One region of the Pseudoalteromonas sp. SaAl2 genome, then DNA from elsewhere that is predicted to be linked to it. Evidence: predicted binding sites of a transcription regulator. Region 1 holds the regulator's gene; each other region holds the start of a gene.

The links. Region 1 encodes sigma-54, which starts transcription at its own class of promoters, with help from an activator protein. Its sites were predicted from a motif close to GTTGGCACGNNNNTNGNNT; they were not measured.
Region 2: a site for sigma-54 is predicted at 2,604-2,622, ahead of fliE (flagellar hook-basal body complex protein FliE). Genes of this name have one in related genera too.
Region 3: a site for sigma-54 is predicted at 2,629-2,647, ahead of flgJ (flagellar assembly peptidoglycan hydrolase FlgJ). Genes of this name have one in related genera too.
Region 4: a site for sigma-54 is predicted at 3,021-3,039, ahead of ACU8V8_RS11700 (DUF1328 domain-containing protein). Genes of this name have one in related genera too.

Annotation. Positions count from the first base shown of each region.
Region 1 is NZ_CM129605.1:3,027,432-3,035,409, forward strand. Features, by position in the region: gene ACU8V8_RS14295 (calcium/sodium antiporter) at 1-306, shown strand, start outside; gene ACU8V8_RS14300 (KpsF/GutQ family sugar-phosphate isomerase) at 330-1,301, shown strand; gene kdsC (3-deoxy-manno-octulosonate-8-phosphatase KdsC) at 1,303-1,854, shown strand; gene lptC (LPS export ABC transporter periplasmic protein LptC) at 1,851-2,405, shown strand; gene lptA (lipopolysaccharide transport periplasmic protein LptA) at 2,395-2,922, shown strand; gene lptB (LPS export ABC transporter ATP-binding protein) at 2,919-3,644, shown strand; gene ACU8V8_RS14325 (RNA polymerase factor sigma-54) at 3,713-5,209, shown strand; gene hpf (ribosome hibernation promoting factor) at 5,240-5,527, shown strand; partial or broken gene ptsN (PTS IIA-like nitrogen regulatory protein PtsN) at 5,532-5,985, shown strand; gene rapZ (RNase adapter RapZ) at 6,006-6,848, shown strand; gene ACU8V8_RS14345 (HPr family phosphocarrier protein) at 6,869-7,141, shown strand; partial or broken gene mgtE (magnesium transporter) at 7,245-7,978, shown strand, end outside.
Region 2 is NZ_CM129605.1:739,424-747,401, forward strand. Features, by position in the region: gene ACU8V8_RS03465 (sensor histidine kinase) at 1-1,072, shown strand, start outside; partial or broken gene ACU8V8_RS03470 (sigma-54-dependent transcriptional regulator) at 1,069-2,492, shown strand; gene fliE (flagellar hook-basal body complex protein FliE) at 2,661-2,993, shown strand; partial or broken gene fliF (flagellar basal-body MS-ring/collar protein FliF) at 3,014-4,730, shown strand; gene fliG (flagellar motor switch protein FliG) at 4,723-5,769, shown strand; partial or broken gene fliH (flagellar assembly protein FliH) at 5,773-6,589, shown strand; gene fliI (flagellar protein export ATPase FliI) at 6,608-7,942, shown strand; gene fliJ (flagellar export protein FliJ) at 7,942-7,978, shown strand, end outside.
Region 3 is NZ_CM129605.1:708,341-716,318, forward strand. Features, by position in the region: gene flgG (flagellar basal-body rod protein FlgG) at 1-749, shown strand, start outside; gene flgH (flagellar basal body L-ring protein FlgH) at 767-1,450, shown strand; gene ACU8V8_RS03305 (flagellar basal body P-ring protein FlgI) at 1,463-2,557, shown strand; gene flgJ (flagellar assembly peptidoglycan hydrolase FlgJ) at 2,685-3,659, shown strand; gene flgK (flagellar hook-associated protein FlgK) at 3,661-5,664, shown strand; gene flgL (flagellar hook-associated protein FlgL) at 5,667-6,899, shown strand; gene ACU8V8_RS03325 (flagellin N-terminal helical domain-containing protein) at 7,249-7,978, shown strand, end outside.
Region 4 is NZ_CM129605.1:2,472,968-2,480,945, forward strand. Features, by position in the region: partial or broken gene ACU8V8_RS11685 (sodium ion-translocating decarboxylase subunit beta) at 1-490, opposite strand, end outside; partial or broken gene oadA (sodium-extruding oxaloacetate decarboxylase subunit alpha) at 502-2,290, opposite strand; gene ACU8V8_RS11695 (OadG family protein) at 2,301-2,546, opposite strand; gene ACU8V8_RS11700 (DUF1328 domain-containing protein) at 3,079-3,249, shown strand; gene ACU8V8_RS11705 (hypothetical protein) at 3,302-3,493, shown strand; partial or broken gene pdxJ (pyridoxine 5'-phosphate synthase) at 3,560-4,290, opposite strand; gene recO (DNA repair protein RecO) at 4,307-4,993, opposite strand; gene era (GTPase Era) at 5,013-5,888, opposite strand; gene rnc (ribonuclease III) at 5,936-6,613, opposite strand; gene lepB (signal peptidase I) at 6,616-7,551, opposite strand; partial or broken gene lepA (translation elongation factor 4) at 7,590-7,978, opposite strand, start outside.

The DNA of each region.
Region 1 (7,978 bases):
CCTGAACTTGCAGCTTGTATTGCAGGGGTGCTAAAAAACGAAGACGACTTAGCATTGGGTAATATTGTTGGCTCTAATATTTTTAACTTACTAGCCGTTTTACCATTAGCGGGGATTATAAATCCTTCGATTATTGACCCCTCAGCGGCAAACCGTGACGCGCTAATTATGATAGGTGCCACCATCGCATTAATCGCTATGTCCTTGAGTTTTCGTGGGGCACGCCGTATTAATAGAGTTGAAGGTGGCTTATTATTAGCCGCATTTGTTGCTTATCAAGGTTATATTTTTAGCCAAGTAGCTTAATACCGAATAAATTGGACAACACAATGACGCAGTTAAATTTTATTGAACAAGGAAAACGAGTACTTGATATTGAACGTCAAGCCCTTGTTGATATAGCTCAATACCTAGACGAAAACTTTAACCAGGCCTGTCAGTTGATGTATCAATGCCAAGGCCGAATTATCGTTGTCGGCATGGGCAAATCGGGCCATATTGGCAATAAAATTGCTGCCACATTAGCAAGCACCGGCACACCAGCTTTTTTTGTTCACCCTGGTGAAGCGAGCCACGGTGATTTAGGCATGATCACCCGTGATGATGTAGTCATGCTGATATCTAATTCTGGCGAAACCAGTGAAGTGCTCAATATAATCCCAGTGATTAAACGCATTGGCGCTAAAATGATCGCAATGACCAGCAACCCAACATCGTCAATGGCAAATTGGGCTGATGCTCATGTATGCATTAAAGTATCTAAAGAAGCTTGCCCTCTTGGCCTTGCACCAACAGCCAGCACCACAGCAACACTTGCAATGGGAGATGCAATAGCCGTCGCCCTACTTGAAACACGAGGTTTCACAGCCGACGATTTCGCACTATCACACCCAGGCGGCAGTTTAGGCAAACGCTTGTTACTGTGCTTAAAAGATTTAATGCATGATGGTGCCTCAACGCCTATTATTAAAGACACGCAATGCATTAAAGACGCTTTAATAGAAATGTCAGCCAAAGGCCTAGGCATGACAGCAATTGTAAACAACCTTGGCCAACTCAATGGTTTGTTCACTGACGGTGATTTACGCCGTATTTTAGAGCAACGTATCGATATACATAGCACGCTTATTAGTGAAGTCATGACACGTTCGTGCACCACGGCAACTGCGGATATGCTTGCCGCCGAAGCGCTTAATATTATGGAACGTAAACGTATTAACGGTCTTATTGTAATTGACGAAAACCAGCACCCTATTGGTGCATTAAATATGCAAGACTTGCTCAAAGCAGGAGTGTTATAAAATGCAATTTGCTGACTTATACCAACCATTGAGCTTAGATGCTCAAACTCGCGCTAAAAGAATAAAATTACTGATCTGCGATATTGACGGGGTATTTTCTGATGGTCGAATTTACTTAGGTAATCAAGGCGAAGAATTAAAAGCATTTAATACCAAAGATGGTTTTGGCATCAAAGCACTTATCAACAGTGGTTTTGAAGTTGCTGTGATCACAGGTCGTCATTCACAGATAGTTCAGCAGCGCATGACTAGCCTAACAGTACAACATATATATCAAGGTCAAGAAAATAAGCTGCAAGCCTATCAAGAACTTAAAGATAAACTGAGCTTAACCGATGAGCAAATCGCCTATATTGGCGATGACGGCCCAGATCTCCCAGTCATGGAGCAAGTTGGCTTTGCAGTAGCGGTGAACGACGCCCACCCGTTAATCAAACGCGTATCGCATTATACCACTATGCTACCGGGTGGATTTGGCGCAGTGCGAGAACTCACTGATTTATTAATGCTAGAAAATGGCAAATCGCTGACTAGCGAAGGCACCAGCTCATGAATAGTGCGCGTTTAATATTAAGCGTATTATTTATTGGCTGTATGGTTTGGCTTTGGTATCCATACTTTAACCAAGCAAACACACAACAGCTCGTTGAAGAAGATGTTATTGCCAAGCCCGACTACACAGCAGTGGCATTAAAACAAACAGCCTTTGATGAGCAAGGTAAAATAAGCCACAAAGTGACCGCTGCTAAAATGGAACTATATCAGCAGTTAGGATTCACGTACTTTGAAGAACCTATTTTCACCTTATATAATCAAGAACAAATGTGGCAAATTAATGCAGCTGAAGCCACATTATATGAAAATAACCAGCTGGTTTTAGAAGGCAATGTGACGGCGAAAAATCTCACAGATAATGCCATGATAGATCACATTAATGCCGATAACATCCAAGTTGATATTGAACTTCAAACAATGAGTTCAGAACAACCTGTAGAGTTGGTCGGCCCTAATTTAAAAATTACTGGGCGCGGATTACAAGCCGACTTAAAAGCCGAAGTAATAGAACTAATTAACCATACGCGAACCATATATTATGACCAATAAACTAGCCAACATATTTATCATTCCAAGCTTACTCATTGCATTTTCGAGCCTTGCCCAAGATACAACACCACCGGCCGATCAGGTATCAATCAGCGCTGATAAACAACAAGCTCAGCTTAAATCTAATGTCGGTATTTTTGAAAAAAACGTTGAAATTATCCATGGTAACCGCCGAATTAAAGCAGATCGCCTCGAAGTACATAAACGTGAAGACTTAGGCGATAATAAACAGTTACTCGTGGCCACAGGCAAACCTGCATACTTTGAAGAAAAACAAACCGATGGCACTCTAATGAGCGCCAGTGCTGATGAAGTTCGTTACGATGTAGCAAAGCGCCTGTTAACTTTAATAGGTAATGCGAAAGTAACCCAAGCAGGGCAAAAAATTAACGCTAAAAGCATCACCTACGATATGGAACAGCAGCTAATAAGTGCTGAAAGAGGCGAAGACTCAAATGACCGCGTGCATACAATTTTAGTACCTGTCGATAGCAAAAAATCAAAAGGCCAGCCATGAGTACATTAAAAGCCGAGTTTTTAGCAAAAAGCTACAAGGGCCGCCAAGTTGTAAAAAGTGTTGGCTTAGAAGTTAGCGCTGGGAGTATTGTTGGTCTGCTAGGTCCTAATGGCGCAGGCAAAACCACCACTTTTTATATGATTGTTGGCTTAGTGCCCAGCGATAAAGGTAAAATTAGTATTGATGATAACGATATTACATTATTACCCATGCACAGCCGTGCTCGCTTGGGTATTGGCTACTTACCACAAGAGTCATCTATTTTTCGTAAATTGACCGTTTACCAAAACCTGATGGCGATTTTAGAAACCCGTAAAGAGCTAAATAAAACAGCCCGTGAAGAAGCCTTAGATAGCCTACTTGATGAATTTAGCATTCAACACATTCGTGATAGTCAAGGCATGGCATTGTCAGGTGGTGAACGCCGCCGTGTTGAAATTGCGCGTGCTTTAGCCGCAAATCCTAAATTTATCCTATTAGATGAGCCTTTTGCTGGTGTTGATCCCATTTCAGTGTTAGATATAAAGAAGATTATCGAGCACCTTAAAAACCGTGGCATCGGTGTACTAATAACCGACCATAATGTAAGAGAAACCCTTGATGTTTGTGAAAAAGCCTACATAGTTTCTCATGGGGAGTTAATTGCATCAGGAACTCCTGAGCATGTACTTGCCAACCAAACAGTTCGCGATGTATATCTGGGTGAGCAATTTAGGCTATAAAGCAACACTCAGCTAACTATCTGCTAAACTAAATTATGACAACACAATAAAAGGATTGTTAGAGATAAATGAGGCAATCACTCCAGCTGCGCATGGGCCAGCAACTTACAATGACACCACAACTGCAACAAGCAATTCGCTTATTGCAGTTAAGTACATTGGATCTCCAGCAAGAAATTCAAGAAGCACTCGACAGCAATCCATTACTTGAGGTCGAAGAGCAAGAGTTTGGTGATGAAACGGCTGGCAAAAATGAACAAAAACAAGACACTGACGATGTCACAGTAAGTGCCTCAGCCGATGAAACACCCAGCGAATACGAACAAGAAAGCAGCGAAGCACTTAATAAAGACACAGTAAGTGATGACATGGCTATGGATGTGACCTGGGATGAGTACATGAGTGCTGCTCCTGCCAGCTCATCAGGCCCGATGCCTGAAGATGAATCTATTTATCAAGGTGCTTCAACCGAAACCTTGCATGAATATATTATGTGGCAGTTACAGCTCACCCCATTTAGTCCGACCGACGAGGCGATCGCTATTGCCATTGTCGAAGCTATCGACGAGTCAGGTATTTTAACTCTAAGTTGTGAAGACATTGCAGAGAGCCTAAATAAAGATAATAACGAAGAAGAAATTGAGCTTGATGAAGTGCAAGCCGTTTTAAAACGTATTCAACTGTTTGACCCAATTGGTATTGGTGCACGCAGCTTGCAAGAATGTTTATGTATTCAACTAAATCAATTTGACCCCGCAACTCCTTGGATTAGCGAGACAAAAATGATTTTAACTGAACACATCGATTTATTGGCCAGTCGTGACTATCGCACTTTGATGAAAAAGACTAAGCTTAAGGAAGATGAACTTAAAGAAGTGATGACACTCATCCACAGTCTAAACCCAAAGCCTGCGGATAGCATCGTACGTGAAGAGTCTGAATACGTTATTCCAGATGTCTCAGTAAAGAAAATTAAAGGCCGTTGGGTTGTTGAGTTAAACCCCGATAGCATGCCTAAAATTAGAGTAAACAGCCAATATGCAGCTATGTCTCGCTCGGTTAAATCGAGTAGCGACAGCCAATTTATTCGCTCCCACTTGCAAGAAGCAAAGTGGTTTATAAAAAGTTTAGAAAGCCGTAATGACACATTACTTAAAGTAACCAACTGTATCGTTCAACAGCAACAAGGGTTCTTTGAGCATGGCCCTGAAGCAATGCGCCCTATGGTATTAAACGATGTTGCTGAAATGGTAGAGATGCATGAATCAACCATCTCACGTGTTACCACGCAAAAGTACATGCACACCCCAAGAGGGATTTTTGAGTTAAAGTATTTTTTCTCAAGCCATGTGAGCACTGAAAACGGTGGTGAATGTTCATCTACAGCGATCCGCGCATTAATTAGAAAATTAATTAGCGCAGAAAACTCAGCGAAACCATTGAGTGATAGCAAAATTGCAGATATATTGGCAGAGCAAGGTATCAAAGTAGCTAGACGTACAATTGCAAAATATCGCGAGTCACTGGCTATTCCACCGTCGAATCAAAGAAAGAGTTTGATTTAAGGCGTAAAAAAACAAAGAAGGAAAATGCTTATGCAACTGAATTTAACTGGTCGTCACGTAGAAATTACCGATTCACTTAGAGACTATGTACACAATAAGTTTGCAAAGCTTGAAAGGCACTTTGATCATATAAACAACGTGCACGTCATTTTAGACGTAGAAAAGCTAAGCCAAAAAGCAGAAGCCACAATACACCTCAGTGGTGCTGATTTATTTGCTTCAACCGAACATCAAGACATGTACGCTGCGATTGACGCCCTAATAGATAAACTAGACCGTCAAGTTATCAAACACAAAGAGAAGCACGCTCGACACTAATATTATGAAACTAAGTTCACTTACTTGTAAGGACTGCAGTAAAGCTGCGGTCCTTTTTAATAGCAAAAAACGAATTTTAGAATTTATTAGCCAGTTGGCTCATGAACAACTCCCTCACCTTTCAGAACAAGAAATTCTTAACTCGTTACTTAATCGAGAAAAATTAGGTAGCACAGGTATTGGCCGTGGAATTGCTATTCCTCACGGTAGAATAACGGGTGTTGATACTCCATTAGCACTGATACTAGTGAGCGAAACGCCCATTAACTTTGATGCGATTGATAACCGTCCTGTAGATATATTTGTGGCACTCATCGTACCTGATGGTGACAGCCAACTTCATTTAAAGACCTTGGCCACAATTGCTGATAAACTTAACGATAAAGATTTTTTGTAAACAATTACGTAGCGCTAAATCTGACCACGACTTATACCAAGTTATTGTCGAGCTGTCTTAGGAAAGTGAAGGAGTCATTACATGGAGTTAATTATCATCAGTGGGCGTTCAGGTTCTGGTAAATCTGTTGCCCTTCGCGTATTAGAAGATCTAGGTTATTATTGTGTTGATAATATTCCTGTGAACTTGCTGCCTTCACTCGTACGAAGCGTTTCTGATAACTATGATAAAACAGCAGTTAGTATTGATGTGCGCAATCTGCCAAAAGAACAAGAAGAGTTTAATGACATTCTTGAGTATTTACCTGGCTTTGCAAACCCAACTTTATTTTATTTAGACAGTGACGACCAAACGCTGATCAAACGCTTTTCTGAAACTCGCCGTTTGCACCCTTTATCGTTAGATTCTCTGCCCCTTGATTTAGCCATCAAACAAGAAAAAGTATTGCTTGATGTATTGATCACTCGTGCTGATTTTATTCTTGATACAACAGAGTTGAGCGTTCACCAATTAGCAGAATCAATTCGTGAGAAGATTTTAGGTAAAAAAGATAAAAAGTTAATTATCACTTTTGAATCTTTTGGTTTTAAGCACGGTATCCCTAAAGAAGCTGATTACGTATTTGATGCCCGATTTTTACCAAACCCACACTGGGAGCCTGAGCTAAAGCCACTTACAGGCCTAGATCAACCAGTAAAAGACTATTTAGCTAGCCACAGCATAGTACAAAAGTTTACTTGGCAGATTCAGACCTTTGTACAAACTTGGCTGCCTCACTTAGAGCGTAATAACCGCAGCTATCTAACTATTGCTATTGGTTGTACCGGCGGGCAACACCGCTCTGTCTACTTGGCGCAAACTATAGGTGAAAGTTTTGCAATGAGTCATAGCAATGTAAAAATCCGTCATCGTGAACAAGAATAATATCTGCTATAGGCTTTGATATGCATTTAGAAGACACTTTTTTAATCAAAAATAAATTAGGATTACATGCACGAGCTGCCAGCGTTTTAGCTCAGCTCGCGCTGAAGTTTGACGCGACTATTACCTTATATCAAGACGATAAACAAGCTGCTGGTGACAGCGTTTTAGCTTTAATGCTACTTGAAAGCAGCCAAGGTAAAGAAGTTAAAGTAGTCTGTGAAGGGCCAGACGCCAAGCCGGCATTAGCGGCAATAGGTGAGCTAATCGAACAGCGCTTTCATGAGCATGAATAGCGCACTTTTTTTAAAATTGCGTTAAACTAAATAACGATAGGAAAGCAAAAAATTCTAGCTTACTATCACCCTACCCAATAAAATTTGTAACCTAAGGACGCCAATGCCTGAAGCTTTTGAACAAGATTACCCACTACAACAACTAAAACAAGTGACCAAGTCACTCAATAGTGGTCAATTTGTTCAAGTTAGGCGAATGTTGGCAAAAACAGCTCCTTGTGACACAGCATTATTACTCGAATCTTCCCCGCACAAGATCCGTAAACTACTCTGGCAATTAGTTGATCCTGATGTACAAGGTGATGTCTTAGAGGAGCTTTCTGAAGACGTACGATTAGGTATCATCGCGCAAATGGAGCCAGAGCATATAGCTGCGGCGACAGAAGACATGAGTCATGATGACTTAGGGGAGGTTTTAAGAAGTCTACCTGATACCGTCTACCAAGACGTAGTTGGGGCCATGGATAGCCAAGATAGAGAGCGTGCAACACAAGCTCTCTCTTATCAAGAGCGCTCTGCTGGTGCTCTTATGAATACGGATACGGTGACTATTCGTCCTGACGTTACAATTGATGTGGTGCTTCGATATTTACGCCTACGCGGAGAGTTACCTGAAGGTACCGATGACTTATACGTTGTAGATAAACACAATTGTTTTCTCGGTGCTATGTCACTCACAACGCTTTTAACTAACCCGCCAGACAAAATCATTCGCAACTTAATGGATGAAGACTGCGAATCAATTTCAATCGCCATGGATGAAAGCGAAGTTGCCCAACTATTCGAGCGACACAATTGGATATCGGCACCCGTCGTTGATGATAATGACCATTTGCT
Region 2 (7,978 bases), 1.5 Mb from region 1:
TAATCAATATAACCCATGCCTGCAACAAGAAGAGTATGTAGGGGAGTTGAGTGAGCTTCGTCAACAAGCGAGTTGGTTAAGTCATTTGGTCGACACTATGCCTGCTGGCGTTATTGTACTTGACGGCCGTGGCATGATTGCTAAGGCTAATCAAATTGCCATTGATATGTTAGGTGAGCCGTTAGAAGGTGAAAAGTGGTTCAGCATTATTCAGCGATCATTTCGTCCTCAGCAAGATGATGGTCATGAAGTCTCTTTAAAAGATGGTCGATTAATCAAGTTAGATATTACAGCGTTAGCGCCAGAGCCTGGCCAGTTAATATTGATGACGGACTTAACTGAAACGCGGCGCTTACAAACGCGTGTTGCCCACATGCAGCGTTTGAGTGCATTGGGTAAAATGGTAGCGTCATTAGCACATCAAGTTAGAACACCGTTATCTGCTGCTATGTTATACGCGGCTAATTTGGGCTCTAAACGTTTACCTGAAACTTCTCGTGGTAATTTTCATACTAAGCTCATGTCGCGCTTGAAAGATCTTGAAACACAAGTAAACGATATGCTGCTGTTTGCAAAAAGCGGTGACCAGCAAGTTGTAGAGCAAGTCTCTATGCAGCAATTGCTAAGTGAAGTCAAAGCTGGCTCAGATGCCATGGTTGCACTTAATAATAGTGAACCTGAGGTTAATTTACCGGAGCCTGATATTGCTATTATGGGTAATAAAACGGCCTTAGCCAGTGCGATTCAAAATTTAATTCATAACAGCATTCAGGTAATTGGCTCAGGTGCGTTAGTGAAAGTAAATGCAGTGAGAGATACCCAATCTGAAAGTCATGTGCGTATCAGTGTATGCGATAACGGGCCTGGGGTTGATATGAGTCAAGCTGAAAAACTTTTTGAACCTTTCTTTACCACTAAAAGCCAGGGTACAGGCCTTGGCTTAGCCGTTGTTAGCTCCGTAGCGAGTGCTCACCAAGGGCGAGTTGAAGTGGCTAACAATACACAAGGCGGCGCATGCTTTAGCATTTTACTGCCTATATGTACTGAACCTAAACCGGTGGAGGCATTATGAGTAATAACACTATTTTAGTTGTTGAAGATGACGCAGGTCTTCGCGAAGCGCTGATTGATACATTAGAAATGTCGGGTATTGCATGTGTTGCAGCCGACAGTGCTGAGCAAGCAATGTTGCTACTAAAAAAAGATAATTTCTCGCTAGTGGTTAGTGATGTTCAAATGGGGGTGATGAGCGGGCTCGATTTATTACGCAGCATTAATTTAAACTACCCTGATTTACCTGTACTCATGATGACGGCATACGCCACTATCGATGATGCAGTTGAAGCCATGCGTTTGGGGGCTATTGATTACATGGCAAAACCATTTGCACCTGAAGTGCTATTAAATATGGTCAGTCGCTATTTGCCAGAGCCGGAAAAAAGAAACTGATGGCCCAATTGTCGCCGATCCATCAAGTATCCAATTATTAGAGCTTGCCAGCAAAGTGGCAAAATCTGATGCCAGCGTAATGGTGTTAGGCCCAAGTGGCTCAGGTAAAGAGGTGCTGGCTCGTTATATTCATGATAAGTCAGAGCGCTCAAGTGAACCGTTTGTAGCAATTAATTGTGCGGCAATACCAGAAAACATGCTTGAAGCCACTTTATTCGGTTATGAAAAAGGTGCGTTTACCGGGGCTATTCAGGCTTGCCCTGGTAAGTTTGAGCAAGCCCAAGGCGGTACTATATTATTGGATGAAATTACCGAGATGGATTTGAGCTTACAAGCTAAATTACTACGTGTACTGCAAGAGCGTGAAGTTGAGCGCTTAGGTGGACGTAAAACAATTAAGCTTGATGTACGCGTACTTGCAACCAGTAACCGAGACTTAAAAGAGGCTGTAAGTGAGCACCAGTTTAGAGAAGACTTATATTATAGACTCAATGTATTCCCCTTAATGTGGCGGCCTTTATGTGAGCGCCCAGGTGATATTGTAGTACTCGCCAATCACTTAATTGAGCGACATTTAGCTAAGAGCAAAGAGTCAATTGCCCGCCTTAGTGAGCAAGCACAACAAAAGTTACTCTCTCATGCATGGCCGGGTAATGTTCGAGAACCTCGATAATGTGATCCAACGAGCGTTAATTTTACGCCAAGGTGATGTAATAGATGAAAGCGCCATTTTTATTGAAAATCTAACAGCGACTGCTTTCGCAGGTAAAACCGCTACTACCAGTCAAGCTTATTATGATGCAGTCACGCCAACTATTGCAGCAAAAACAGAGCCGACAGAACCGATGACTGAATTACCAAGTTTAGACTCTGGCACATATAAAGATGAGCTAAAAGATAAAGAGCATCGCATTATTCTTGAAACACTCACTCGCTGCCAAGGTAAGCGTAAAGACGTAGCCGAAACTTTGGGGATCAGTCCTCGAACTCTACGATATAAGCTAGCACAAATGCGCGACTTAGGAATTGCATTACCAGCTTAACCCCTCAATGAGCTCCATTATATAGTAACGCTCAGCACTGCTGAGCGTTACTATGTCAAAACCCTGACACGTCCAATGCTGTCTAAGTTGTTGAATTTAAATGTTGTATTTTATGGCATGGTTTGTGCTTTATTAGGTTATTAGTAAAGTGCATCGTCAGAGATAATTATGAAAATTCAAAATAGTGCGTTATTCCAAGAAATGCAGTCAATGGCTTTAGAAGCTGGCCGTAGTAACACAAGTAATGTGATCCCAACGCAAGCTCAACCTACTTCGTCTGCACAATTTGGTGACTTATTAACTAACGCTCTCGACACCGTTAATAATCATCAACAAGAAGCAAAACAAAAAGTAACGGCTTTAGAAATGGGAGATCGCAGTGTATCGCTTGCTGAAGTGATGATTGCATCGCAAAAATCATCAGTTGCTTTTGAGGCGACAGTTCAAGTTCGTAATAAGCTTGTTGAGTCTTATAAAGAAATCATGAACATGCCTGTTTAATTAGGTAGTGGAGAATTATTGTGGCGCAATCTAATCAATCAACCGACTTAGCATTAGCTGGTGGCGGTATCGACCAAGCTGATAATGACGATCAACAAGAGCAAAAATCAGGCTACTTAAGCGCATTAAATGGTGTTGATGTATTGCGCCAAGTGACTTTGATCATCGCCCTAGCTATCTGTCTAGCTATCGCAATTTTTGTGATTATTTGGGCTCGTCAGCCAGATATGCGCCCGCTGGGTAAAATGCCGACAGAAGAGTTAATTCAAACCCTTGATTTTTTAGATGCGCAAAAGATTGAATATGAGCTGGATGGCAATGTCATTTCAGTTGCAGAGGGTGAATATCAGAATATTAAACTGCTTATGACCCGTGAAGGGTTAGATCAAGCGCCGAGCTCTGGCACTGATATTATAATGCAAGATATGGGCTTTGGTGTAAGTCAGCGTTTAGAGCGTGAACGCTTAAAGCATGGCCGTGAGCAGCAGTTAGCGCGTACTATTGAAGAATTAAAAAACGTCACCCGTGCTAAAGTATTACTCGCTATTCCAAAAGAAAATGTATTTGCTCGTCGTGAAAAAAGAACCTTCTGCTACAGTGGTTTTAACACTCAAGCGCGGCAGAATGCTTGATAGTGAAGAAGTTGACTCAATTGTTGATATTATTGCCTCCGCGGTGCAGGGCCTATCACCAGCACGAGTCACAGTGACTGACCAAAATGGCCGTTTACTTAATTCAGGTTCGCAAAGCTCATTAGCGGCACGTTCTCGTAAAGAATATGATATTGAACGTAAGCGTGAGCAAGAGTATCTACAAAAAATTGACAGCATCTTAATGCCAGTAGTTGGTATGGGCAATTATACTGCGCAAGTTGATTTAAGCATGGACTTTAGTGCAGTTGAAGAAACGCAAAAGCGTTATAACCCAGATTTACCTGCGGTTCGTAGTGAAACAACATTTGAAGAGAATAACATTGGTGGTCTTGCGGTTGGTATTCCTGGTGCATTGACAAACCAACCACCAGTCAACTCTGATATTCCTGAAATTGCGGGGCAAGGAGGAACGGGTACAGGTACATCTCCGAGCAGAAGTCATAAAGAAGCTACCCGTAACTATGAGCTAGATACTACAATTTCACATAAGCGTCAGCAAACAGGTGTTATTCGCCGTATCAGTGTGTCAGTTGCGGTGGATTACTTGCCCACTGTGGGTGAAAATGGTGAAACCACTATGGTACCGCGCTCAGTTGAAGCACTGTCAAATATCCGTCGCTTATTACAAGGTGGGGTTGGCTTTGATTTACAGCGTGGTGATGCATTAGAAGTCGTTACGGTTCCTTTTGTTCGTGAGCAATTAGACGTGTTAGAAGAAGTACCACTTTGGGAGCAAAGCTGGTTCATGAAGGTTGTTCGTTTAGTACTCGGCGCATTAGTTATTATCGTATTGATTATGGCTGTGGTTAAACCTATGCTGAAACGTTTAATTTACCCAGACGACACACTTGAAGAATATGATGATGATGCACTAAGCTCAGGCGTTGATATTGGCGATAACACGCTAGATATGCTAAATAAAGATTTTGATTCTGCTTCGGTTGGCTTCTCAAGTGATGGTACACTGCAACTACCAGACTTACATGGCGACGAAGACTTACTTAAAGCCGTTCGTGCCTTAGTTGCGAATGAACCAGAACTATCCTCACAGGTTGTGAAAGCGTGGTTAACCGAAGATGACTGATCAAGACTTAGAACAAAAACAACTGCCAGCAGCATTCGATGTTGATAAATTAGACGGCGTAGATAAAGCAGCAATTTTATTGTTGAGCTTGTCGGAAGAAGACGCAGCGCAAATTTTAAAACACCTTGAACCTAAGCAGGTGCAAAAAGTGGGCATGGCGATGGCGGCAATAGATGATTTATCACAAGCCAAAATAAGTGCAGTTCACAACTTGTTTATTGAACAAATACAAAGCTTTAGTACTATTGGTTTCCAATCTGAAGACTTTATTAAAAAGGCGCTTACCGCAGCGCTGGGTGAAGATAAAGCTGCCAGCCTAATTGATCAAATAGTTATGGGATCAGGCGCGAAAGGTTTGGATTCATTAAAATGGATGGACTCAAAACAAGTTGCCAATATTATTCGTAACGAGCATCCACAAATACAAACCATTGTTTTATCGTATTTAGAGCCAGAGCAATCAGCTGAAATATTAGCGCAGTTCCCTGAAAAGGTACGTTTAGATTTAACCATGCGGATAGCCAACCTTGAAGAAGTTCAACCAGCGGCATTGCAAGAGCTTAATGAGATCATGGAAAAACAATTCGCAGGTCAAGCGGGTGCACAAGCTGCTAAAATGGGCGGCCTAAAAGCTGCTGCAGACATAATGAATTACCTAGATACTAATATTGAAGGTCAGCTAATGGACTCTATCCGTGAGCATGATGAAGAGATGTCGCAACAAATTCAAGACTTGATGTTTGTATTTGAAAACCTAATGGACGTTGAAGACAGAGGTATTCAAGCTATCTTACGTGAAGTGCAGCAAGATGTACTGATGAAAGCGATTAAAGGTACGGACGAAGCATTAAAAGATAAAATATTGGGTAATATGTCAAAACGTGCTGCAGACATGCTTGCAGATGACTTAGAGGCCATGGCGCCAGTTCGAATCAGTGAAGTAGAGGCGGCACAAAAAGAAATATTATCAACAGCGCGACGTTTAGCTGACTCAGGCGAAATTATGCTTGGCGGCGGCGGCGGTGAGGAGTTCTTGTAAACCATGAATAAACCTCGCTCAACTCAAGGTAGGCCACTGCATGCAAATGAAGCGGTTGATGAGTTATTAGAAAACTGGCCTATTCCCGATGTTACTCAAGATACCCGACAGTACGATGGTCGTTCGACAGCATTTGGAACACCACTTGCGGAGCTTTATAAAAAAGAAGTTGAAGAGACAGTTGATGAACCTGAAGCCGAAGAAGAACTGCCAAACTTAACCATGGCTGAGCTTGAGCGAATTCGCCAAGATGCTTATGAAGAAGGCTTAAAGCAAGGTCATGAGCAAGGTTATATCGATGGCTTTGAAAAAGGTGTATCAGAGGGCAAAGAAGCAGGCTACAAAGAAGGTGTAGAGCTGGGTAAAACACAAGGTCATGAAGAGGTTAAGCCATTAATTGAAGAGCAGTTAACGGGCTTAAAAACACTGTTTGATAGCTTAACAGCGCCCCTTGATAAAGTTGACGAAGATGCGGAAAAACAATTAATTCAACTTGCTGTTATGCTGGCTGAGGCGTTGATCTACCAAGAAGTTAAAACCTCTCCTGAGATTTTATTGCATAGCTTAAAACACGCTATTGATGCACTAGGGGAGCAACAACACAGTGTGCGTATTCATCTAAACCCTGACGATATCGAATTAGTTAAAAGTAGCTATGGTGAAGAAGCACTATCGCAAAGCAATTGGCAACTTGTGCCTGAGCCAACCTTAGAGCGTGGTGGTTGCCAAGTTAAAACCTCTCAATCATCCATTGATATGACCATGAAAACCCGCGTCAAAGAAACGTTGGATAGTTTTTTTGCATAGTAGTGGTATCTAACCCAATAATTGGTTTGCAATGAGTTCTCAACTTCGGCCATTAAGCGAACGCTTACAAGACTACCAAAAACATATTCATAGCCCAACACCCGCTGTAGCGGGTATTCTCACACGTGTTGTGGGCCTTACTCTGGAAGCTAAAGGGCTTAGAGCACCGGTGGGCAGCCAATGTAAAATTGAAACTATGCATGGATTTGTTGATGCTGAAATTGTTGGATTTAACGACCAAACCCTCTACTTAATGCCTAATGATCATATATCAGGGGTGTTGCCAGGTGCACGGGTTATACCGCAAGTGAATGAAACCGGTTTGCCGGTTGGTATGTGTTTGCTGGGGCGCGTCGTTGATGGTTTAGGGCGCCCATTAGATGGCTTAGGACCAATAAACGCAGAGCACCATTTAAAATTTGCCCAAAATACTATAAACCCTCTTTCTCGTAGACCAATAAGTCAACCTATGGACGTTGGCGTACGTGCGATTAATTCAGTTATTACCGTAGGTCAAGGACAGCGAATGGGCTTGTTTGCCGGCTCTGGTGTGGGTAAATCTGTTTTACTTGGTATGATGACCCGAGGTTCAGAAGCCGATGTTATTGTTGTTGGTTTAGTGGGGGAGCGTGGCCGTGAAGTTAAAGAGTTTATCGAAGAGATTTTAGGTGTAGAAGGACGTAAACGATCCGTCGTGGTTGCAGCCCCAGCTGATGCCTCGCCGCTGATGCGCCTTAAAGGGTGCGAAAGTGCAGTGACTATTGCGGAGTATTTTCGTGATCAAGGTTTAAACGTTCTATTGTTACTGGACTCAGTGACGCGTTATGCCATGGCGCAACGTGAAATTGCGTTAGCAGTGGGTGAACCGCCAGCAACCAAAGGTTATCCGCCTTCAGTGTTTGCTAAACTGCCTGCATTAGTGGAGCGTGCAGGTAATGGTGGTGAAGGGCAAGGCTCAATAACCGCGTTTTTTACTGTGCTAAGTGAAGGGGATGATATGCAAGACCCTATAGCCGATGCTGCTCGTGCAATTTTAGATGGTCACATTGTGCTATCACGAGATTTAGCCGATAGTGGTCATTATCCTGCAATTGATATTGAAAAATCTATCTCGAGGGTTATGCCGCAAGTTGTTTCTGAGCCCCATATGCAGCAAGCGAGAGTATTAAAACAAGTGTATTCTATGTATCAACAAAATAAAGATATGATCACCTTAGGTGCCTACCAAAAGGGCACTGATCAAATGCTTGATCAGGCTATAAACATGATGCCAAGAGTAAACGCATTTTTGCAGCAAGGTATGAAAGATGTGATCAGTTATGATGACGGCTTACAAGGGCTTGCCCAATTATTAGGACAAGCATAATGGCAAAGAATAAACTCGATCTATTGCTGAAATTAG
Region 3 (7,978 bases), 1.5 Mb from region 1:
CCCAACAAACCGATATATCGGTTATCTCAAATAACTTAGCCAATGCCAGTACCGTTGGGTATAAAAAAAGCCGTGCTGTCTTTGAAGATTTACTCTATCAAAATATCAATCAACCAGGTGGGCGCTCTTCACAAGACACTGAAATGCCATCGGGCTTGATGTTAGGTGCCGGTGCTAAAGTGGTTGCTAACCAAAAGAACTTTTCTCAAGGTAATATGCTTACCACTGAAAACTCATTGGATTGGATGATATCTGGTTCAGGCTTTTTTGAAGTACTACAACCCGACGGTAATATTGCGTACTCACGTAACGGACAATTTACCACCGATGAAGACGGCCGTATTGTTACAGCAGGTGCAGGTTTTCCTATTCAACCAGAGATGAATGTACCTGATGACGCACAATCAATTACTGTATCGCAAGATGGTGAAGTGTCGGTACGTATTGCCGGTGAGGCTGATAACGTGGTGATCGGGCAGTTAACCATTAGTGATTTTATTAACCCATCGGGTCTTGAGCCTATTGGGCAAAACCTTTACACCGAAACAGCAGTAAGTGGCGCGCCGGTTCAAGGTAACCCGGGTATTGATGGCTTAGGCTCGATTGTGCAAGGCTCACTTGAAACATCGAATGTGAATGTGACTGAAGAGCTTGTGAATCTAATTGAAACACAACGTATTTATGAAATGAATTCAAAGGTAATTTCAGCTGTTGATGAAATGCTTAGTTACATTAATCAGCAACTTTAATGAGTAAGGGCAGCATTATGCGTAATTTAATCATTGTCTTTAGCGGGGCATGTATATTAAGTGGCTGTATGACCACTCAAAATACCCACGTGGTTCAGGATGACCCATATTATGCGCCAATGTACCCAGATCCTGTGGCAGAGCAAGTTGTGGCTACAGGTTCATTATTTGATAGTTACTCAGCTAACGACTTGTACTCAGATAAAAAAGCGCTTCGAACTGGCGACATTATTACGGTAAAACTACAAGAGTCGACTCAGGCCTCAAAAGCCGCAAAAACAGAAACCGATAAAGAAAGTAATGCCAGTCTTGATCCAGTTGTTGGTTTAGGTGGTTTACCCGTTAATATTGGTGGAGATAGCATTCAGTTTGGTATCGGCTCTGATTCCTCTTTTACAGGTGATTCCAAATCTAATCAATCGAATAGCTTGTTCGGTGATATTTCAGTTAATGTAATGCGTGTTCTACCAAATGGTAACTTAGTGATACGTGGTGAAAAGTGGCTAACCCTTAATACAGGTGAAGAGTTTATTCGCCTAGAAGGACTTGTACGGCCACAAGATGTGACGGCCGATAATACAGTAACGTCAAACCGGATTGCGAATGCGCGTATTCAATATTCAGGTAAAGGGCAAATGCAAGAGTCGCAAAGTGCTGGTTGGCTAACACGATTCTTTAGTAGCGCGTTATTCCCTTTTTAAAGGACATTGAATATGAATGGTTTTAAGGTATTTATTGGTATTTGTCTGCTTGGGTGGCACTTAACTGCCGCTGCTGAACGCATTAAAGATGTTTCTATGGTAGAAGGTGTTCGTTCAAATCAACTTGTTGGTTATGGCTTGGTTGTTGGTTTACCTGGTACTGGCGAACAGAGCCGATACACAGAACAAAGCTTTAAAGCGATGCTCAATAGTTTTGGCATCACAATGGACAGTAGTTTAAAACCGAAAATTAAAAATGTGGCCGCTGTTGCTGTTCACGCTGAATTACCGCCTTTTAGAAAACCAGGGCAAACAATTGATATCACGGTTTCATCAATCGGTAGTGCGGGTAGTTTACGTGGCGGTACGTTACTGCAAACTTTCCTTAAGGGGGTTGATGGTAATACCTATGCAATTGCACAAGGTAGCTTGATTGTTGGGGGCTTAGGTGCAGAAGGCGCAGATGGTAGCCGAGTCGTTATCAACACACCCACGGTTGGACGTATTCCAAATGGCGCGATAATTGAGCGAGCGATTAAAAGCCCATTTATGCAAGGGGATTACATTACCTTTAATTTAAATCGCCCTGATTTCACAACTGCAAAACGTTTAGAGCAAACAATTAATAACTTAGTTGGCCCGGATAGCGCCCAAGCAATTGATGCAGCATCGATTCGTGTAATAGCCCCACGGGATGCTTCACAGCGGGTGGCTTATTTGTCGACCCTTGAGAATCTAGAATTTAAGCCGGCAGATACTGCTGCAAAAATTATCGTTAATTCTCGAACAGGTACTATTGTAATAGGTAAAAATGTCAAGCTGCAACCCGCGGCAATTACCCATGGCGGTCTTACAGTGACGATTGCCGAACAGCAAAACGTATCGCAGCCAAATGCCTTTAGCGAAGGCGAAACTGTAGTCACCAATCAAAGCATTATCGATGTTGATGAAGATGATTCACGGGCTTTTGTGTTTAACCCAGGTGTCAGCTTAGATGATTTAGTACGTGCAATTAATGAAGTAGGCGCAGCCCCTGGTGACTTAATGGCGATTCTTGAGGCGCTTAAAGAAGCGGGTGCAATTAACGGCCAGTTAGTGGTCATTTAGTTTTCTAATTTACTAGGCTCTAGGTAACTGGAGTCTAGCCCCTCTCATTACAACTTCCTTGTTATGGTTTGTTTGGCTCAATTATTGCATTGTTAATTTTATTATTAATTATTGTGTCAAAAAGCTGATGGATACTAATCACCTCGATAAGCAAAACTTTTTTGATTTAGGCAACTTAGACTCTCTACGTCAAAGTGCTTTAAAAAGTGATGCCTCAAGTGACGCGTCAAAAGAAGCCTTAAAAAAAGCCGCGGCACAATTTGAATCTATCTTTACCCAGATGCTGTTAAAAAGTATGCGTAAAGCTAATGAAGCATTTGAAGATAAAGACAGCCCGTTTAATTCAAGCGGGGTAAAGTTTTTTGAAGAAATGCACGATCAACAACTGTCTGTTGAGCTGTCATCTAATGGCTCGTTAGGGCTTGCTGATCTTATTGTGCAGCAATTATCACCAGATGGTAAAGAGTTTATGCCAGGCTCTGTACTGCGCTCGGTGGATGACTTTACCAGTGATAAACGTGCTAACGGCACTATCAAAAATGCAGAGTCAGCAGAGGTTAAACCGACAACAAATATAGACAATACAGCTAAACAAAGTAATAACTTTGATGACGTTGAATCATTTATTACAACCGTATGGGAACACGCTAAAACGGCTGCAGAAAAGATTGGCTTGAATCCAGCGGTTATGGTCGCACAAGCTGCACTTGAAACCGGCTGGGGCAAACATATTATTAACAAAGCTGATGGCAGTAGTAGTAATAATCTTTTTAATATTAAATCTGACCGCAGTTGGCAAGGCGATAAAGCCAGTAAAGTGACACTAGAATTTGAACAAGGTATGCCTGTTAAAAAGCAAGCAAGCTTTAGAGCGTACGAATCCATTAAAGATAGTGTGAACGATTTCGTTGATTTTTTAAATGAAAACCCACGCTATCAAGAAGCCCTCGAAAATACAGCAAAACCTGCCGCATTTTTAGATTCATTACAAAAAGCAGGTTATGCAACCGATCCCAATTATGCTGATAAAATAAAGCAAGTGCTTAATCGTACTGAGCTTAAAACATTGGCAGCAACATTGGTTCGCCAAGGAGTAAACTAAGATGTCGTTTAATTTATTTGACATTGCAAGCTCAGGAGTTCGTGCTAACTCTGAATTGTTGCAAACGACCAGTAAAAACATCGCCAATGTAAATACAGAAGGCTACGTACGAGAGCGTACAGAGCATTTGACTATGATCGACAATCAAGTTGGTCGTGGTGAAACGTATCGATTGATCAATGAATTTGCACAAAAGCAATTGAATCGTGATACCTCAAACAAAGCCTTTTTTGATCAATTTGTAACAGAAGCTAGTCGTGTTGATACATTATTCTCAGAAGAGTCGAATAGCTTATCTTCCAGTATTAATTCATTATTTAATAATGTACAGGAAAGCCTTAATCAACCCTCATCTTCTGTTGCACGTTCACTAGTTATGACAGATGCAGAAAACTTAATCGAACAAATGGATCGTTTGTCAGGAATTGTGTTTGATCAAAAAAATGTCGTGAATGAGCAGTTAGAAATATTTGCTGATGAGGCAAACACTTTAGTGCAGAATATTAGTTCATTGAATAAACAAATTGCCGCAGTGCACGGTACTCGTAGCGAAGGGGAGTCTAGCACTTTATATAATCAGCGCGATTTAGCAATCCGAGAGCTATCTGAGTTAGTCGATATTGAAACTCTAGACGGTCCTAATGGGGAAAAGCTATTGTTTATGGGAACTGGTGAATCATTAGTTATGCAAGATGGTACATTTAATCTGTTTTCGATGACAGGTGACCCGGATCCTGATTTTAAAGAGCTTCACCTAGATGTTAACGGTGGCGCAGCTATACCACTTGAAGTGGATACAAGCTCATTAAAGGGTAAAATAGGCGGCTTGCTCGCCTTTCGTGATGATATTTTAGTCCCAGCACAAAACCAATTAGGGCAGATGGGCTTAGCTTTAGCTGATGCCTTTAATGAACAAAATAAGCTAGGGATGGATGGGAATGGTGACTTGGGAGGTGATATATTCACTATACCAACAGTCGATGCATTTGCATATCAAGCTAATACAGGTGGCTCAGTCATGACCGGAACCGTCGAACCAGGTATGGGCAGCGAATTACCGGCCAGTGATTTCATTATTACTTATACGGCGGCGAATACGGTTGAGATTCAGCCAATAGATAATAAAGGCGAGCCACTAGGTAGTGCTTCAACAGCGACTATTACCGGTGGTGTTATTGATTCCACAAATAACCCTGGGGTTGAGCTTTATGGATTACAAATAAATGTTTCAGGTACAAGTAATGTTGGTGACAAGTTTCAACTTAAACTAAATTCACAGGCGGCGTCAACTCTCGAGCTTGCAACCGATCGCCCAGACGCATTAGCTCTCGCATCACCCATTAGAACTGCCGATGATATTAATAATACGGGGAGTGCAAACATTTCTGCTGGCACAGTAACAAGTGTTACTTCTGGTGGCTTTATTACATCACCACCAAGCCTTGCAAATGGTGATGTTAGTTTAGTTAAAACCGCTAATGCTAATGAGTACTCTATAACGGATGCCAGTGGTACAACAACTTTTACTATAACACCTCCCGCTGAGAATATACTTTCGCAAGCTGGCGCACCTTATGACACTTATGGCTTCGATTTTAATATAGAGGGCACTCCTGCTGTCGGGGATACTTTCACTCTTGAATTTAACGAAGGCGGTTTTGATGACAATCGCAATGGCCTCAAATTGGCGGAATTACAAAGTGGTGAGTTAGTACGTCAAAATGTGGTTAGCTCATCGACAGCTGATAATCATAAAACCTTTAACGAATCATACGCGGGTTTAGTAACTGATATTGGTGTTATTACCAACCAAGCTATGACTAACGGTGCAGCATTTGATGCACTTGCACAGCAGTCAGAGGCCTGGTACGAGTCTTTATCTGGGGTTAATTTAGATGAAGAAGCGGCTAATTTACTGCGCTTTCAACAATCATATGCTGCATCTGCACAAGTGCTTTCAACAGCCCGAACAATTTTTGACACACTTCTGAGTGCTGCGAGGTAATTATGCGTTTATCAAATAATTTAATGTACCAAAATGGATTGAATTCAATCTTAAATGGCCAGCAAAATGTCAATAAAGCACAAGAGCAAGTTAATACGCAAAAAAAAGTGCTCACTGCATCTGACGATCCCGCAGCCACAGCTAGAGCCATGCTTTATACTGATCGTATTGAATCAAATGAACAATATAGCAAGAATATCACTATGCTAACTAGTAGGCTTACGACTCAAGATAGTGTACTTGATAATATTAAAGGCTCTTTAGAAAAAGCGCATACTCTTGCTATTCAAGCGGGTAATGGTGCGTATTCTGATATTGACCGTGAGGGTATCGCAGAAGAAATAAAAGCAATTCAAAGTAGTGTTCTTGATTTAATGAATGCCAAAACTGAAGATGGGAAATACATATTCTCTGGTTATCAAGATAATACTCAAACCTACTCATTTGATTCGTCAACAGGAAAATATACTTATAATGGCGATCAAGGGCAGCATAAAATAAAAATTGCAGCAGGAGTTGATGTTAAATCGAGCGACAATGGCTTTGAGATTTTTGAAAAAGTTGATGCCCGATTAAATGTTGAGTCAAATGATGCCACAGTTTCAGGTGGAATCACTAGTGCTAAAGTTTACGTGCGTGAACAAGGTCAATTTGATGAGTTCCATAAAGCAAATTATAACGCCGATCCCACTGCCGCTGCTGGGGCTAATACTTTTAATATAATTACAACAGCCGGTACGCCAAATACTTACCAAGTAGAGCAAGGCGGTACGGTAATTGAGTCAGGAAGTTTCGAGGGGACACAAATCAAATTTGCAGGGATGGAAATAGATATCAATCCAGTTGCAACAGGGCAAGTAGACTTTACCCTAGAGGCACCGCAAAAGGAGAATGTGCTAAACACCTTAAATGATTTAATAGCTGGTCTAACCGATTCGACAATAAGCCAAGATGATTACGACCAAGTCCTCGCAGATGCTATGACACAAATTGATAACAGTAAGAATCAAGTATCATTAACTCAAGCTGGCCTAGGCGGACGTTTAAATACCACAGAAAAAGTAACACAATCAAACGCCGATTTAGATATAAACAATAAAGCGTCTCGCGCAGATTTAGTTGAACTAGATATGGCCGAAGCGATTACAGAGCTAACAAAGCAAGAAACGGCCTTACAGGCATCACAGGCAACTTTTGGCCGACTGGCTAATCTTTCCTTATTTGATTACTTATAAATAACCCCAGAGTAAGGCAAAGTCTTGCCTTACTCTTTTAAAACACTCAATTTTAATTCCTCCCCTTTAAAAATTAATTAGTTAGCTTCATTTGAAATAGTTTTTCAGCATTAATGTTTAATGTTGAAAAATATCCAATGCCAACTTAAAAAGATTAAATTGATAGTATAAAAGATATATAAAAACATTGGCTTAATTATTTAATTCAAAAAAAATCAAAAAAAAACTAAAGGAATTTTTGAGCAGACCGATAACTTAATTAACCAAGCAAAGCGTTGTAAACAACAACCACTGCTTAATTTAAGTAAGTTTGAGAGTAAATGATAAGTTTACTTCGGGAGAGATAATCATGGCTTTATATGTAAATACAAATGTTAGTTCATTGAACGCACAAAGACAATTAATGAATTCTGGTAATGCACTAGATACATCATTCCAACGCTTATCGTCTGGTTTACGTATCAATAGTGCGAAAGATGATGCTGCAGGTCTACAAATTACTGACCGTTTAACGTCACAAATTAATGGTTTAAATCAAGGTAACCGTAACGCAAATGACGGTATCTCTTTAGCACAAACAGCTGAAGGTGCACTTGACGAAGTAACATCAATGTTCCAACGTATTCGTACCCTTGCGCAACAAGCATCAAATGGTTCAAATACGGATGAAGATCGTTTAGCTATTCAAGAAGAGATACGTTCACTGTCTGAAGAAGTTAACCGTGTTGCTGAAGACACTACGTTTGGTGGACAAAATTTACTAAACGGTACATATGATGCTGACTTTCAAGTAGGTGCTGATGCAGTTCAGACAATTGGCTTTAGCATGCAAAATGTAGGTGGTACAGCTACGATTAATAGCCTATCAGCTAATGGTGGTTTCACAATGTCTGGCATTGCAGGGGTTGCTACAGCTGTAACAGGTAAAAGTATGTCTACTTATGCTGCTGGGATCAGCAATGTTGGAAGTGGTGGTATCACAGCAGCGTCTGCTAGTTTTACTAGTATGGTTTTTGATGAGATAAGTGTATCTTCACAAGCAAATGCCCAACAGATCCTTGCAGGTATGGATGCAATGA
Region 4 (7,978 bases), 550 kb from region 1:
ATAAATCTGGTGCTAATTTTGATGCTAAGAAGATAGCTGTTGGGCCATCAGCACCACCAATAATAGCGATAGCTGATGCATCCTGCAGCGAAAACTCAAAGCCTGGTACATAGTTAAGTAAAATCGCCCCAAATAAGGTAGCAAAAATACCAAATTGAGCAGCCGCACCAAGTAACATCATTCTCGGGTTTGCAATTAAAGCACTAAAGTCTGTCAGCGCCCCAACCCCCATAAAGATCAATAACGGAAATACACCAGTATCAATACCAATATGATAAACGTAGTAGAGCAAACCACCGGGGTCTGATAAGCCCGCCACGGGGATATTTGTTAATATAGCGCCAAAGCCTATTGGTAATAGTAATAGTGGCTCAAAGTTTCGTGCAATTGCGAGGTACAACAATAAGCACCCTACTGCAATCATGATTAACGCAGGAAAAGTGAAATTTGCTATACCCGTTGCTTGCCAGAGGTTTAATAACGCTTCCATCCTCTATACTCCTAAGCCATTGCAATCATTGCTTCGCCTGTGGCAACAGAGTCACCTTCAGCAACTAAAAGTTCAGCAATAGTTCCACTGTGAGTAGCGCGAATTTCAGTTTCCATCTTCATCGCTTCCATAATCATCACAACATCACCTGCGTTAACTGTTTGCCCCGCTTTCACTTTGATCTTGAAGATGTTACCTGCAAGCGGAGCATTCAAAGTTTCACCCGATGCTACCGACGCAGATTGCGGAATTAATTCACTGTCTTTGAGTGTTACTTCTTTTAATTCGCCGCCTTGGGCAACGACAACGTCATATACTTTACCATCAACTTTTACGCTGTACTGTTCAGCTTTAACTGTGTTGTTATTAGATTTATTGCTTGAAGAAGGTTTGTCTTGCTTAGCTGACTCAGCACTTGGCACCGCTTCAAACGCATCTGGGTTATTGCGGTTTTTCAGGAATTTCAAACCAATTTGTGGGAATAATGCATATGTTAATACATCATCAATTTGCTCATCAGCAAGGTCTAACCCTTGTTCTTGCGCTTCTTTTAATAGTTCAGCTTGCAATGTTTCAAGTTCTGGTTGCAGTACATCAGCAGGGCGACAAGTAATTGCCTCACTACCATCAAGTACACGCTCCTGTAATTCTTTATTCATTGGCGCTGGTGTTGAACCATATTCGCCTTTTTAGTACACCTGCGGTCTCTTTTGTGATGGTTTTATAACGTTTCGCCGGTCAATACATTCAATACTGCTTGAGTACCCACAATTTGTGAAGTTGGTGTAACTAATGGTAAAAAACCTAAGTCTTCACGCACGCGTGGGATCTCAAGTAAAACTTGATCCAGTTTATCTGCTGCGCCTTGCTCTTTTAGCTGATTTTCCATATTAGTTAGCATGCCACCTGGCACTTGAGCTAACAAAATACGGCCATCTACACCTTTTAAGCTCCCTTCAAATGCCGCATACTTTTTTGCGTACATCACGGAAATAAGCAGCGATTTCTTCTAACTGATTTAAATCAAGCTCGGTGTCACGCTCAGTACCTTCGACAATCGAAACTATTGTTTCTGTCGCGCTGTGACCGTAGGTCATACTCATAGACGAAATAGCGGTATCAAGCATATCAATACCAGCATCTATGGCTTTTTGATAAGTTGCTGTACTCAAACCTGTTGTTGCATGACATTGCATAGCGATAGGAATAGAAACAGTTTCTTTTAATCCTTTGATCAACTGCTCACAGTCATAAGGCTTAAGCAAACCTGCCATATCCTTAATACAAATTGAGTGACAGCCTAAATCTTCTAATTGCTTGGCTAAAGTAAGCCACATATCAAGTGTATGCACTGGGCTGACAGTATATGAAATCGTGCCTTGTGCATGAGCCCCCACCTTCACAGCAGCTTTAATTGCAGTTTCAAGGTTTCGCACATCATTCATCGCATCAAAAATACGAAATACATCAACACCATTTTTATGGGCACGTTCAACAAATTTTTCCACAACGTCATCAGCATAATGGCGGTAACCTAAAAGGTTTTGCCCACGAAGTAGCATTTGTTGCTTCGTGTTTGGCATTGCTTTTTTTAAGCGCACGGATGCGCTCCCATGGATCTTCACCTAAGTAACGAATACACGAATCAAACGTTGCCCCACCCCATGATTCAATAGACCAATAACCCGCATTATCTAGTTTTTCAGCAATTGGTAGCATATCGTCTAAACGCATACGTGTTGCTAATAAAGATTGATGTGCGTCTCTGAGCACTAGCTCTGTTAATTTTAATTTAGCCATGAGTCACCCCTTATGATTTTTGTTTGTTTTTGTACTGAGCGATTGCAGCACTGATAGCAGCAATGTGTGCACTTGGCACACCTTGGGCTTTAATAGATGGTGTACGAGCAGCCTCAACCATAGGCTCTTCAAAACGGCTCATTACTTTAGACATAAAAATAATTGCTGAAATTAACAGCGATAAGAATACGAAAACGCCCACCATTCCAGTGACCATTAAATTTGCTGCTGTAGCAAGTAGTTGTGCTATGTCCATGCTGCTCCCCTTGATTACTAAATTTATCGTTTTAATTTACCACCTGAATAGGTAAAAAATCACTTTATATAAATAATTATGCACCAATCATATCAAAGAAATAGATCAAGTCCAACACTTTGTAAATTGGTAAAACCAATTAATATTAAGCTAACATATCTGCATTAAAGTTAACACCATACATTTTGCTATTATTTTCTGAGATATAGACAATATAAATAATGAATATAGTTAAAAGTTATAACTATCCTGCGCACTATTGATTAAAAAATCATAGTAGCAGTTTGAATATGCACGAAATTCAAGAGGAAACACCCCGCCATGTTAAATTGGTCTTACCAAGAGAGGCGTTTAATAACACGTTATTTTTTGTTTTAAGAATAAGTTACACGTAATAAAGTAAATATTACTTATAATCCACTTGTCTACCTTTTCAATAAATATGTTAAACATTGATTTTAAAGTACTTTTAACAATGGCACATAACTGGCATCAACTATACTGAACAAATTAACAAACCAAGGAGACAACAATGTTACGCTGGACAATTACATTTTTAGTTATTGCACTTATTGCTGCAGTGTTAGGTTTTGGTGGTATCGCAGGTGCCGCAGCAGGAATTGCCAAAATTATATTTTTTATCTTTTTAGTATTATTAGTTATTTCACTCGTTTCAGGTGCGCTTCGAGGCAAAACCCCTTAACAAGAAATTAATTTAAACACTAATACATACATTACTTACAAGGAATTACATTATGAAATCTACAACAGTTAAAACAGCCGTTATCGCACTATTTGCAAGTTTTTTTATCATGGGTTGTGAAGACAATCATGCAGAAGAAGCTGGTGAACGTATTGATGAAGCAGTAACAGACGTACAAAATGGTGTTGAAGACGCCTGTGAAGAAGTTAAAGAAGGCGTAAACGCTGAAGAAACTAACTGTTAATCCATAATTAATAGTTAACAAAAACGACTCACCTGAGTCGTTTTTTGTTTTTAAGAATTCGCCGCTTTAAGCTCTTGCTTCAAGCATTAAACGTTTCATATCACGTACGGCTTTATCAAGGCCATCAATAGCAGCACGAGCGATTATGGCATGACCAATGTTAAGCTCGTAAATGTCCTCCATCGCAGCGATTGGTTTGACGTTATGATAATGTAGGCCATGCCCTGCGTTTACCGTTAATCCTAAGCCCGCCGCGTATTCCACACCTTGGCGAATATGCTCAAGTTCTTTTGTATATCAGTGTCATTTTCTGCATCGGCGTAAGCACCTGTGTGTATTTCTACATAAGGGGCATTACATGCTTTAGCCGCATCTAGCTGCGCTTTATCTGCATCAATAAATAATGAGACTTTTATACCAGCAGCAGCGAGTTTAGCAGTGGCAGCTTTAATTTTGTCTAGATTACCAGCAACATCTAAACCACCTTCTGTTGTGAGCTCTTCACGTTTTTCTGGTACTAAACATACATATTCAGGTTTTACATCTAATGCAATATCCAGCATTTCATCGGTCACTGCAATTTCTAAGTTCATACGGGTTTGAATCGTTTTCGCCATAACATAAACATCGCGGTCTTGAATATGACGACGATCTTCACGCAAGTGGATTGTTATACCATCAGCACCAGCATGTTCCGCTACACTTGCTGCATGAGCTGGATCCGGGTAGTTTGTGCCGCGTGCTTGGCGTAGAGTTGCGATATGATCAACGTTGATACCTAACAGAATGTCTTTCATTTTTTACCTATATAAATTATTTAATAAAAAGCTCGCGGCTTTTTAATGGTTTTTTACCAAGCAATGGCTTCATTAAATGACGGCTTAATTGTTTCGCCATATATAGCACATCAGGCGCACTAAAGTCATGATCTGCAATTGCATTTAACTGAGCTCCCGTAAACCCATCCCCTTTTAAATCCTGAATCACAAAGCCATATTCAGCAAAGTAACTATACGTGTGCGCCGCATCAATTGGATCGCCCGCCGCATCAAAAGTAAAGTCAACACCATAGCCGAGCAACTCTAGTAACTGAAACTCATAAGAGCGCAACACGGCTTGTAAGTTTGGATGCTGGTTTAGTTGCGTAAGGTGAGTTTTATATAGCTGATAAGCATGATCAATTGGCTCATTAATTGGCACAATGCGATTAGTAAGTTCATTTAAATAAAAGCCACAGTAAAGCTGATCACCTACAAGTGGTGATTGCGAACCATGTAATTCAAAGCGTTGAATATATTTTAAATCATGTTTACCAGTGTAATTTACTAGTAAGGTTTGGAAGGGTTGTAATTGTGCTTTATGCTTTGTTGCATGTCGGCCACTAATACGGGCTAACATTCGCAATTGGCCAACGCCCTCTACTAGCATATCAAGCATTACTTGTGAGTCGCTATAAGGACGTCGGTGTAACAAATATGCTGTGTAGAAGTCGCTATCCATAGGTTAATTTAAGCAGAAGTTAATCTTCACCATAGCCTAAACTGCGCAGGGCTCGTTCATCATCAGCCCAACCCGATTTTACTTTTACCCAAAGCTCTAAGAACACTTTGTTATCAAGCATTTCTTCAAGATCTTTGCGTGCTTCACGGCCAATAACTTTTAGCTTTTCGCCTTTGTTACCTATAACCATCCGTTTTTGTGTTTCGCGCTCAACCAAAATCAGGCCATTGATATGCCAAACACCATTGTCTTGCCACTTAAACTGCTCTATTTCAACAGTCACTGAGTAAGGTAGCTCCTCACCCATAAAGCGCATCAGCTTTTCACGAATAACTTCAGCTGCCATAAAACGCATAGAACGGTCTGTAACATAATCATCAGGAAAATAAAATTCACACGGTGGAAGGCGTTTCGTTACTTCATCTTTGATTAAGTTAATATTTTTACCCTGTGTCGCTGACACTGGCATAATACCGACAAAATCAAACTTGTCGCCCAGCCACTTCATATGCGGAAGTACTAAGTCACGATCTTTAACTTGGTCAATTTTATTAATGACTAATAATACTGGCTTGCCACTTTGGCTAACTTTGTTAAGAACCATCTCATCATCAGCATTCCAATGAGTGCCTTCAACCACAAAAATAATGAGCTCAACATCACCAATCGAGCTTGATGCTGCGCGGTTCATTAAACGGTTAATGGCCCGCTTTTCCTCAACGTGCAATCCGGGTGTATCTACATAAACAGCTTGATGCTGGCCTTGTGTATGAATCCCCATAATACGGTGACGTGTTGTTTGCGGCTTACGCGAAGTAATACTTACTTTTTGCTCAATGATTTCATTAAGTAAGGTTGATTTACCAACGTTAGGACGGCCAACAATGGCTATCATGCCACAAAAAGGTATCTAGCTCACCTTCATGTGGTTGGATCAGTGTATCAAGATTCATTTTTGAGTATCTTCAATGCTTTTTCAGCGGCTTTTTGCTCGGCTTTACGACGTGAGCTACCTACTGAGATAATGCTATCCATACCTTCAACAATACATTCAACCGTGAATGTTTGATTGTGTGCTTGGCCTTTCGTATCTACTACCGTATAGCCTGGCAGTGATAATTTACGGGCTTGAAGGTACTCTTGTAGTAAGGTTTTAGGATCTTTTTGATTTAAACCTGGAGAAATCGCATCAAGACGCGCTTCATACCATTGTAAAATTAGCTCACCACATACATCGATACCGGAGTCTAAGAATACAGCACCAATAATCGCTTCTACGGCATCTGCAAGTGTAGACTCGCGTCTAAAACCACCACTTTTAAGCTCACCTGGACCCAAACGTAAATAGTCACCTAAACCAAATTCAAGGCCAAACTCAGCCAGAGTTTGCCCACGCACTAAAGTAGAGCGCATACGGCTTAAGTCACCTTCACGGGCTTTTGGAAATTTGCTATAAAGTGCATTGGCAATGACGAAGCTTAGAATCGAGTCACCTAAAAACTCTAAACGTTCATTATGCTGGCCTTTATGGCTGCGGTGGGTCATCGCCTGCTCAAGTAAACCTTGATCAGTAAATGTATACCCTATTTTTTTATATAACTCTGTTACATTTTTTTTCATTGTTACTGAATATTACCTAGGCGTTCAAAACGAACTCCAGTTGGAACCCAGCCTGGTAAAATGTCATCTGGGCCATTATCAAATTCAAAACTCATCCATATAAAGACGGCTTTACCCACCAAGTTTTCTTTTGGTACAAAGCCCCACACACGACTATCTTGGCTATTATCGCGGTTATCACCCATCATAAAATAATGATCAGCCGGTACTACCCATTCATCAGAACGTGTACCCGGTTGTTGATAGTAGCGCCCTTTCATTTCAAGCGCTTCTGGGTTGATTAAAATATCATGGTTTAGTGTTGTTAAATTCTCATTTAAACGTACTAAATCCATAGAGCCTTGCTTAAATTCGTCACGATTGATGATTTCCATATCAATCTTATTAAACTCATTACACAATAAATCACCTTGCTGAGTTTGTCCTTGCTCACAGTTAGGCTGAATGTATAAGCGTTTATTACGGTATACTATTTTATCACCTGGTAGACCAATAGCACGTTTAATGTAATCCACACGCTCATCAAGCGGATATTTAAACACCACAATATCACCACGTTCAGGTTCAGCAACATCTATCAGTTGCGTACGCCATACCGGGTCTTTTACCCCGTATGAGTATTTTTGTACTAGGATAAAGTCGCCAACTAATAAGGTTGGCATCATAGAGCCTGACGGGATTTGAAACGGTTCAAATACGAACGAGCGAAAAATCGTAATCGCTGCAATCATCGGAAAAATAGACTTTGCCGTTTCAGTAATTGTAGGCTCAGGTGCAATCAACGATGCAGTTTCTTCATCTAATTCACCACCAGCAGAACTCGTAGCCAAGGCTAAGCGCTCTTGTCTTTTAGGTGCAAACATAAAATGATCAATTAACCAGATTAAGCCCGAACCTAAAGTTAATAGCACTAAAAATATTGAAAAATAACCTGCCATTCATTCATTCCTTTATCTTACTAACTTGGGTTTGAAACTTATTTACCAACTTTAAGAATAGCTAAGAACGCATCTTGTGGTACTTCAACATTACCTAGTTGCTTCATTCGCTTTTTACCGTCTTTTTGTTTCTGAAGAAGTTTCTTCTTACGGCTTACATCACCACCATAACATTTCGCGATTACATTTTTACGTAATTGCTTAACTGTCGTACGGGCAATAACATGCTGACCAATTGCAGCTTGAATTGCAATATCAAACATCTGGCGAGGAATAAGCTCTTTAAGTGCATCGGCTAATTGACGACCCCGTGATTGCGCACTTTCTCTGTGTACAATTATAGCAAGGGCATCAACTCTGTCGCCATTGATTAAGATATCTACACGTACCATGTCAGACACTTGGAAGTGTTTAAAGTTATAATCAA